2 regions of the Cupriavidus malaysiensis genome follow, and region 1 is predicted to be linked to the other one. Evidence: predicted binding sites of a transcription regulator. Region 1 holds the regulator's gene; the other holds the start of a gene.
The links. The regulator sigma-54, encoded in region 1, starts transcription at its own class of promoters, with help from an activator protein. The targets are predictions, from matches to a motif close to TGGCANGNAANCTGCTTT.

Region 1 (5,055 bases):
CACCAAGTTGCGCTTCAACGGCGACAAGATGGTGCACTTCGAGGACGACCAGACCTACGAGTTCGCCCGCCCCGCGATGCGCTCCTACGATCCGGGCCGCCCGCCGGTGAGCGGCCGCGCCGACCGCGGCAAGATGAACGCGGACGGCTCGGTCATCGACCTCTACGACAACGGCCTCATCGTGCGGGCGCAGGGTCCCGACCCGGCGCAGGACCCGCAGATGAGCGCGGCCTCCGAGTACTTCCGGATCCTCGTCAACGACGATCTCGTGAAGACCGACAAACCGGTGCAGCTCACCCGCGGCGTCTCCGTGATGAACGCCAACGGCCTGCTCTTCAACAACGTCACGCGCGAAGTACAATTGTTCGGCAACGTGCGCGGCACTATCGTCACCACCCCGCGCGGCGCGCCCGCGCCGAGGTCCTAAGTCATGCAACCGCGCGCGGCAACCCGCAGCCGCCGCTTTCTCCATCCGCTCACCATCATGATGCCTGCCTTGAAGACGTGGTTCCGCGCCCGGATTTCGCCTGCCCTGCTGGCCGCGGCCGCCGCGCTCTGCCTGGCGCCGGCCGCCCACGCCGAGCGCGCCGACCGCGACAAGCCGCTGGTGCTCGAGGCCGACAACGCCAGCTACGATGACGTCAAGCAGGTCTACACGCTGACCGGCAACGTGGTCCTGACCAAGGGCACCATGGTGCTGAAATCGGACGCCGCCGAGCTGCGCACCGACCCCGAGGGCTACCAGTACGCCATCGCCACCGCCAAGCCGGGCAAGCTCGCCTATATCCGCCAGAAGCGCGACAACGTCGACGAGTACATCGACGGCTGGGGCGACCGCATCGAGTACGACGGCAAGCAAGGCATCTCCAAGCTGATCGGCCAGGCCCGCATGGCGCGCCTGGCGGGCGGCAAGCAGATCGACGAGATCCGCGGCGCCGTGATCACCTACGACAGCAACAACGAGTACTACACGGCCAGCAGCAGCGGCGACAAAGGCGCGGTGACCTCCTCGGGACGCGTGCGCGCCGTGCTCTCGCCGCGCCAGCCGGCCAGCGCGCCGGCAGCGCCGCCGCTGGAGCTGAAGTCCGCACCCGCGCCGTCCAAGTCCTGAACCCAGCCGAACGCAACGCATCCAGCGCGCCAGGCGCTCCCAACGCACTGCCCTCATGACCGATACCCAGACCGCCCCCGCCGCCACCGCCAGCAACGGCCAGTCCGCCGGCGGCAGCACGCTGACGGTACGCCACCTGAAGAAGCGCTATGGCTCGCGCACGGTGGTCAAGGACGTCTCGCTCGACGTCAAGAGCGGCGAGGTGGTCGGCCTGCTAGGGCCCAACGGCGCCGGCAAGACCACCTCCTTCTACATGATCGTCGGCCTGGTGGCGCTGGACGAAGGCGACATCGTGCTCGACGGCCTGCACCTGAGCGGCCTGGCCATCCACGAGCGCGCGCGCATGGGCCTGTCCTACCTGCCGCAGGAGGCCTCGGTGTTCCGCAAGCTCAACGTCGAGGAGAACATCCGCGCGGTGCTGGAGCTGCAGATCGTCGACGGCAAGCCGCTGTCGGCGCAGGAGATCGAGCGCCGCCTGGACGCGCTGCTCGACGACCTGCAGATCGCCCACCTGCGCCAGAATCCCGCGCTGTCTCTGTCGGGCGGCGAGCGCCGGCGCGTGGAAATCGCGCGCGCGCTGGCTTCGGCCCCGCGCTTCATCCTGCTCGACGAACCGTTCGCCGGTGTCGACCCGATCGCGGTGGGCGAGATCCAGCGTATCGTCAGCTTCCTCAAGGCGCGCAACATCGGCGTGCTGATCACCGACCACAATGTGCGCGAGACGCTGGGCATCTGCGACCACGCCTACATCATCAGCGAGGGCGCGGTGCTGGCCGAGGGCCGCCCGCAGGAAATCATCGCCAACGAATCGGTGCGCCGGGTCTACCTGGGCGAGAACTTCCGCATGTGATGCGGTGGCCGCGCCTCGCCGGCGCGGGACCGCGACAAAGCGGCAGGAACGTTAGCAATTTTCGTTCCATCGCGCTGCGGATGGGCATAGAATAGGCCGCATGAAACCTTCGCTTCAGCTCCGCCTTTCCCAGCATCTCGCACTGACGCCACAGCTTCAGCAGTCGATCCGGCTGTTGCAGCTTTCCACGCTCGAACTGCAGCAGGAAGTCGAGCAGGCCCTGATCGAAAACCCTCTGCTCGAGCGCGAAAACGATTGGATCGAGAGCCCGCTGCGGGTGGCCGCCGATGGCAGCATCAACGTGCAGAGCGCACCCGCGCCGGCCCCGGCCGAAGCGCAGGGCAATGGCGAGGCACGCAGCGACGAGGGCGGCGGCGATGAAGAGCGCTTCGGCGACGGCGCCGACGACTACGGCAGCGACTGGAGCCTGGACGACTTCGCGCGTCGCCCCCAGGGCGACGAAGACGAGAAGGCGCCGCTGCAACTGCGCGACGCCGAGCCGACCCTGCGCGAGCACCTGATGGAACAGCTCGCGCCGCTGAAGATCTCGGCGCGCGACAAGGGCCTGGCCATCTTCCTGATCGAGTCGCTCGACGACGACGGCTACCTCAGCGCCACGCTCGAGGAGATCTGCGAAGAGCTGCCCGAAGAGCTGGAGTTCGAGATCGAGGAAGTGCAGGCCATGCTGGCCCTGCTGCAGAGCTTCGATCCACCCGGCGTGGGAGCGCGCAATGCGGCCGAATGCCTGGCGCTGCAGCTGCGGCGGCTGTCGCATCCGCAGCGCGAGCTGGCGCTGGGCATCGTCAACCACCACCTGGAACTGCTGGCCGCGCGCGATTACACGCGCTTGAAGAAGGCGCTGCAGGTGGACGAGACGGCGCTGAAGGCAGCACATGACCTGATCCGCTCGCTGGCACCGTATCCGGGCCACGCCTACAACCGTCCGCAGGCCGACTTCGTCGTGCCCGACGTGTTCGTGCGCAAGAGCGGCAGCGGCTGGATCGCCCAACTCAATCCCGACGTGATGCCGCGCCTGCGCATCAACGACATGTACGCGCAGATCCTGCGCGGCGCCAAGGGCGAATCCGGTGCCGCCGGCCTGCAGCAGAAACTGCAGGAAGCCCGCTGGCTGATCAAGAACATCCAGCAGCGCTTCGACACCATCCTGCGTGTCGCACAGGCCATTGTCGAGCGTCAAAAGAACTTCTTCAGCCACGGTGAAATTGCGATGCGCCCCTTGGTTTTGCGGGAGATTGCCGATACACTGGGATTACACGAGTCAACCATCTCTCGGGTGACGACTAACAAATACATGGCCACCCCCATGGGCACTTTCGAGCTGAAGTACTTCTTCGGCAGCCATGTGTCCACGGAAACGGGCGGCGCTGCTTCATCAACGGCTATCCGAGCCTTGATCAAGCAACTGATAGGAGCCGAAGACCCGAAGAATCCCCTGTCCGACAGCCGAATTGCCGAATTGCTGGGCGATCAGGGCTTCGTCGTGGCGCGCCGGACGGTCGCCAAGTACCGAGAAGCGCTGAAGATCCCGGCAGTCAATCTCCGCAAGTCTTTGTAGCCGAGCCGCATCGCCTGCCTGGTGTGGCTCTTTCAGAAGGAGAAGCGCTATGAACTTCAAGATCAGTGGACACCACCTGGACATCACGCCACCCCTGCGTGAGTACGTGGAAACGAAGCTGGAGCGTATCGTCAGGCATTTCGATCAAGTCATCGGCGTTAGCGTGCTGCTCTCTGTCGACAACCACAAGGAAAAGGACAGGCGTCAGTACGCGGAAATCAATCTGCATCTGAAGGGCAAGGACATCTTCGTCGAGGCGCACCACGAAGACCTGTATGCGGCGATCGACGCACTGGTCGACAAGCTGGACCGTCAGGTCATCCGGTACAAGGACCGCGTGCAGAGCCACGACCGGGAATCCGTGAAGTACCAGATGGCTGCCGCACAGATGCAGCAATAGCCAGAGAAAACAATAAGAACAATCTGCCTGATCTGCCTTGAGGCCGCCCGTCGGCCACCAGCACAAGGGCCAGACCACGAACCGCGCATAAAGCGCGGTTTTTTGCTTTTGGCGGACCGGCTCGCGTGCACGCCCCGTACACGCCCTCGTCCGGGGGAGTTCGCAAGTGGCGCGACGCAGTGTATGCTCTCCAATACATGAGTCGCCGCTACCGCCGGGACCGCGGCTTGCGCGCCGCACAAGAAGGCGGGCGGGCTGCTCTATAATGGTCCGATACTCCGCATGCCGGCGCCCGACCGGCGGAGCGAGCGGATATTCCGCCTCTTTGACCCGGCCGGGCGCGCAGCGCACCGGGCCGCTTATCTGGAATCCCTGCGCACCTGCCATGAACCGTTTGGCCAAATTGCTGCCGCCAGGCAACATCACACTCGACGTCAGCGTCACCAGCAAGAAGCGCGTCTTCGAACAGGCCGGACTCCTCTTCGAGAACAACCATGGCGTGGCGCGGGCCACGGTCACCGACAACCTGTTCGCGCGCGAGTCGCTGGGCTCGACCGGGCTGGGCGCGGGCGTGGCCATCCCGCATGGCCGCATCAAGGGCCTGAAGCAACCGCTGGCCGCCTTCATGCGTCTGGCCGAGCCGATCCCATTCGAATCGCCCGACGGCAAGCCGGTGTCGCTGCTGATCTTCCTGCTGGTACCCGAGCAGGCCACCCAGCAACATCTCGAGATCCTGTCGGAGATCGCCCAGTTGCTGTCCGACCGCGACATGCGCGAAGGCCTGGCCACGCTGCCGACGCCCGAAGCCGTGCACCAGCTCCTGACCGAATGGCATCCCTGACCGGCGCTCCGCCCGCAGGCGCGGGCCAAGGCACCGGCGGCGGGTCCTAGCGCTTTCCAGCCCCACCAGACTCCCCCGCATGGAACTCACCGGCGTTTCTTCCCAGTCCATCTTCGACGACAACGCAGCCGACCTCAAACTCTCATGGGTGGCGGGTCTCGAGGGGGCGGATCGCGCCTTCGACGTGGATTTCGCCCGCGAAGCCACCTCGGCCGCCGACCTCGTGGGCCACCTGAACCTGATCCACCCCAACCGCATCCAGGTCCTCGGCAAACCC
Region 2 (5,055 bases), on a different replicon from region 1:
TGGCCGCCACCCAGCTGCCGTCCGGCATGCACACTTCCAGGCCGCCGTGCGCGTCCTGGGCCAGTACCGTGACGCAGCCCCAGTCGGTGTGGGCGCCGGCGCCGAAGGTGCGCGTGTCGGCATCGGCCGGATGGGCCGGATAGCGGACCATGCGCAGCGTCACCATGGGACTGTCGCTGGTGTGGTCGAAGTAGTGCTCGGGCAGGTCGAGCGACAGCGCGATCAGCTGCATCAGGCGGCGCGACAGCGCCAGCATGGCCTGGATGTAGGCCTCGCACTGCGCCGGTGCCCCGGGCAGTTCGGCCGGCCACTGGTTGTGGCCGTAGGACTGGTAGCCGGCCAGCACATAGGGATGCTGGTCCGGATAGGCCATGCCGCAGAAGAAGCTCTCTTTCAGGTCGGGGCGGGCGTGCTCGTCCAGGGTCTGCTCGCCGAGGTTCTCGAAGCCGCGCAGGGTGGGCGAGTTGCGCATCGCCAGCGCCGCGCGGGTGGCGGCGGGCAGGTCGAGCAGTTGCTCGGCGAGGGCGAACTGCCGCGCCACCTGGGCGGCATCGACGCCGTGCTGGCGCACGTAGAAGAAGCCGCTGGACATGGCGGCCGCGCGCAGCTGGCGCGCCACCTCGGCGCTGCGCGGCGCGCCCGGCGCGAGGGCATCGGTGAGGTCGAGGATGGGAAGGGCCATGGCGTGTCCCTCCCTCAGGCCTTGAGGCGGCGCTCGGCCGCGGCGGGCAGGAACTGCTCGCTCCAGATGTCGGCCGGGGCCGGCGCCGTCTTCAGGCCGAAGGCGCCGGCAGTCTCGTCGAGGGTGGCCTGCAGGCGCGCGGTGGTGGCCGCGCCCCAGCCGTCGCGCCGCGTGTCGGGGGTCTTCATGGTGCCGTCGACGATCAGGCGCAGGCGCTCCAGTTCGAGCGTCTCGTCGGCCAGCGGCTCGCGCGCCTTGACGGCGGCGGCGCCGGCCTTGGGATCGGCGATGGCATCGAGCCAGCCGCGCGTGGACGCCTTGACGAAGGCGCGCAGGACCTCCGGCTCGGCCATGGCGCGGCGGTTGGCCACCAGGCCGTTGCCGTAGGACTTCATGCCGTAGTCGGAGAAGCGGAACACGGTCAGGTGTTCGGGGCCCATGCCGCGCGCCTTGAGATTGAGCAGGCCGGTGAAGAAGAAGTAGGCGGCGGCGTCGAAGTCGCCCTTGGCGAAGCGCGTGTCGCCGAGGTCCGGCGCGACGTTTTCCCACTGCACCCCGGCCGCGTCGAAGCCCTGCGCCTTGGCGAACACCGGGAACAGCTTGCGCGAGGCATTGAAGGGCTGGCCCAGGATGCGCTTGCCGGCCAGGTCGGCCGGGCGGGCGATGGGGCCGCCCTTGCGCACCAGGATGGCGTTGGGGTTCAGGTCGTACTGGATCGCCACCGCCTTGAGGGCGGCGGACGGGTTGTTGACGTTGAACTCGATCATGCTGGCCAGGTCGGCCGAGGCGCAGTCGTAGGCGCCCCCGGCCACCAGGCTGATGGCCGAGGACGAGCCGTTGCCGGTATCGATGGTGAGGTCCAGGCCGGCTGCCTTGTAGTAGCCGCGCTGCTGCGCGAGCAGGAAGCCGGCGCCGGAGGCTTCCACCTTCCAGCCCAGGTTGAACTTGAACTTCTGCTGCGAGCCGGTGGCACGCACGAACGGCGTGGCGGCTAGCAGGGCGGTCGCGCCGGCGGCGCGTAACAGGGAGCGTCGTTGCATGGTGGTCCTTGCCCTCGTGGCGAATGACGGTCGGTCACCGGTGCGGCCGCCGGAAGCGGCATGGCATGCGCGGGGTCGCGCGGCGGCGGGTGGCGGCGTCGCACCTCGTTGGAGCAATTTCCGGGCGGCGGGGCCGCTGAACGCTTCTACTCCTGCAGCGTTTTTGCAGGAACCGTGCCATGGGGTGAAGCGGCGAGCCGGCGGCGCGCTGATGGTGCGCTGACGGTGCGTGGATGCTGCGCCGCCGGCCGGATTGGTGCGGGCCGCCTGCTGCATGCACCGGCTGGCGGCGCCGCCGAGGTGGCGTGGCGCCGCGGCGGTGCGCGCCATGGGCGCGAACGGCGCGCCGGGCGCTGGCCCGGAACCTGCTTGATCCCGGGCAAGAGTAGAAGCGTTCACCAGCCGTGTGCATGCCGGGCATGCGACGGCAGGCCGGGAATTGCTCTTGCGGTCCGCGCGCCGCGAACACTGTGTTCGCCGCCGCCGGGGCCCGGGGGCGATGCGGCCGCGCTGGCGGGACGCTGCTCCCGGTACCCGGTCGGCCGGCGCTGCGCGGTCCGGCCATCCTCATCCCGTACCAGGAGAATCCATATGAACGAGACCACCGCCATCCCCGCCGTTTCCCTTGCCACCGCCGATGCCGACGCCATGACCGCGGCAGGGGCGGGCTCGGCCCTCGCCGAGCTGCGCAAGGAGTCGCGCATGGGTGCCATGGGCTCCGAGACCCATGCGCGCGAGATCCGCCGCATCGACCTGTCCGACTTCGCGCGCCGCAAGGCCGAGATCGCCGACCAGCTCTGGCAGGCTGCCACCGAGGTCGGCTTCTTCCAGGTCGCCAACCACGGCATCGATCTCGCACGGGTGCACGAGGCCTTCGCCATGACCGAGCGCTTCTTCGCCCTGCCCGAGGCGGTCAAGGCGCGCCACCCGCTCAAGAAGGCGCTCAATGCCGGCTGGGAGAGCAAGGCCCAGGTGCGGCCGTCGACCGGCACGCCGGACCAGAAGGAGTCCTACCAGATCACGCGCCCGCACATGGACGGCCTGTGGCCGGGCGAGGAAGCCCTGGCCGGCTTCCAGTCCACCCTGCTCGCCTTCGAGGCGCAGTGCTGGGAGGTAGGCATGAAAGTGCTGTCGTGCTTCGCCGACAAGCTGGGCTTCGACAGCGACTTCTTCACGCGCGCGCACGCGCCCGCCTCGCCCGAGTACCAGAGCACGCTGCGCCTGCTGCACTACTATGCGATCCCGCCCGAGTACCAGGACAAGCTCGGCCTGTGGCGCGCCGGCGCCCACACCGACTTCGACTGCCTGACGCTGCTGTTCCAGCGCACCGGGCAGGGCGGCCTGCAGGTCTGCCCGGGCAAGGAGATGGAGGCGCAGCAATGGACCTCGATCGAACCCGACGAGACCGTCATCACCTGCAATATCGGCGACATGCTGATGCGCTGGAGCGACGACCGGCTGCCTTCCAACTTCCACCGCGTCAGGAATCCGGCGCCGCACGAGTCCATGGGTGCGCGCTACAGCATCGCCTTCTTCTGCCAGGCCAACCGCGATGCCATCATCGCGGGACCGGCCGGCAAGTACCCGCCGATCAGCGCGGGCGACTACCTCAAGCAGCGCGTCAGCGCGAACTTCAAGGCGTACTGAAGGCGCCGGAAATCATGGCGCCGCGCCTGGCATCGCTCGCAGCATCGCTCATGGCACCTCACCGGCGGCGCTGACGCGGTAGACGCAGCGCCGCGCGCCGGCCAGCAGATGCTCCTCGCGCTCGACGCGCGCCTGCGCGCCGAGCACCTCGCGGAACACCTGCAGCTCGGCGCGGCAGAAGCCCTGGCAGGTCTGCGCGGCGGCGCAGATCGGGCAGTGGTCTTCGATCAGCAGCCAATCCTCGCCGTCGCGCTCGACCCGTGCCATATAGCCTTCCGCCTCGCGCAGCGCGGCGAGCCGGCGCACGCGCTCGGGTAGCGTGGCCTCGCCGGCGCAGGCGCGCGTGTAGTCCTCGCGTGCCTGCTGCTCGCGCTGCCCGATCAGCTTGTCCAGCCCGGCTTCGCCGAACAGTTGGCGGATCGAGCCGATCAGCTGCACCGTGAGCTGTGCGTGGGTGTCGGGAAAGCGCGCCTGCCCGGCCGCGCTCAATTCCCATTCCTGGCGCGGGCGCCCGGCGCCGGCCGCGGCCTGGCGCCGCCCTTCGACGAGGCCGGCCGCGAGCAGCTTCTGCACCTGCTGGCGCGCGGCCTCGGCGGTGATCTGCAGGCGCTCGGCAATCTGCGCGGTCGAGGCCGGTCCGCGCGTTTTCAGCAAGAAGAGGATGCGATCCGACGGCTGCGGATTCCCTGAATTATCCAAGGGATTTGTTGTGTAATTCACTGGGGAGGCCTAATATCCAACGGAATTCTTGGATATTAGGCCGGGGCCGCCTCGCTGTCGAGGGCCCTGGCGCATGGCAAAAAGGAGCCACCTCATGCAGCCAGACACCTTCTCGCATCTCACCTCCTTCGACGAGGCCGGATCGTCCGGATCGTCCGGGTCGGCCGGATCGTCCGATACCCGGCCGGCACGCGCGCTGGCCTTCCTCAATCCGCCAGGCCTCTACGATCCGCGTCCCAACGGCTATTCCCACCTGGCCCTGGTGCCGGCGGGGCGGGCCCTGATCTGCGTGGCGGGGCAGGGCGGCGAGCGCGAGGACGGCACGCTGCCGGCGAGCTTCGCCGGACAGGTACGGCAGGCCTTCGACAACCTCGCCACGGCGCTGCGCGCGGCCGGCGCGGTGCCCGCCGACGTGGCCAAGCTGACGGTGCTGATCGTCGACCACGACGAGACGCGCCTGCGCGTGCTGGCCGAGGAAGTGGCGCGCCTGTGGGGCGAGGCGCCGCCGCCGGCCTGCACGCTGATCCCGGTACCGCGCCTGGCGCTGGATGGGATGCTGTTCGAGGTCGAGGCGCTCGCGGTGGGCGCGGCGGCCGGGCGCTAGCGCTCGCGGTGGGGGGATGGGGGCGATGCCTCGCTCAGGCAGCCTGCCGCGCCGGCTCGCCGAAGTGCGGATGGCGCGCGAACAGCTCGGCGGCCCAGTTGACGAAGATGCGCACCTTGGCCGACAGGTGGCGGTTCTGCGGGTACATCGCCGAGATCGGCAGCGACTCCCCCTGCCAGTCCGTCATCAGTTCCACCAGCCGGCCGCTGCGCACATAGGGCTCGGCCAGCGCGCAGGAGAGGTAGGCGAGGCCCAGCCCCTGCAGCGCGCTGCCGAGATAGACGTCGGAGTCGTTGGTGGCCAGCACCGAGTCCAGCAGCAGTTCGTGGCGCTGCTCGCCGCGCGTCAGGTCCCAGGTGACC

Region 2: a site for sigma-54 is predicted at 2,077-2,094, ahead of BKK80_RS28970 (isopenicillin N synthase family dioxygenase). Genes of this name have one in related genera too.

The regions. Positions count from the first base shown of each region.
Region 1 covers NZ_CP017754.1:835,217-840,271, reverse strand. The annotation lists gene lptC (LPS export ABC transporter periplasmic protein LptC) at 1-427, shown strand, start outside; gene lptA (lipopolysaccharide transport periplasmic protein LptA) at 485-1,111, shown strand; gene lptB (LPS export ABC transporter ATP-binding protein) at 1,167-1,961, shown strand; gene BKK80_RS03655 (RNA polymerase factor sigma-54) at 2,062-3,537, shown strand; gene hpf (ribosome hibernation-promoting factor, HPF/YfiA family) at 3,587-3,937, shown strand; gene ptsN (PTS IIA-like nitrogen regulatory protein PtsN) at 4,323-4,778, shown strand; gene hprK (HPr(Ser) kinase/phosphatase) at 4,858-5,055, shown strand, end outside.
Region 2 covers NZ_CP017755.1:2,133,478-2,138,532, reverse strand. The annotation lists gene BKK80_RS28980 (isopenicillin N synthase family dioxygenase) at 1-682, opposite strand, end outside; gene BKK80_RS28975 (ABC transporter substrate-binding protein) at 697-1,722, opposite strand; gene BKK80_RS28970 (isopenicillin N synthase family dioxygenase) at 2,371-3,369, shown strand; gene BKK80_RS28965 (helix-turn-helix transcriptional regulator) at 3,418-4,089, opposite strand; gene BKK80_RS28960 (RidA family protein) at 4,184-4,693, shown strand; gene BKK80_RS28955 (LysR family transcriptional regulator) at 4,728-5,055, opposite strand, start outside.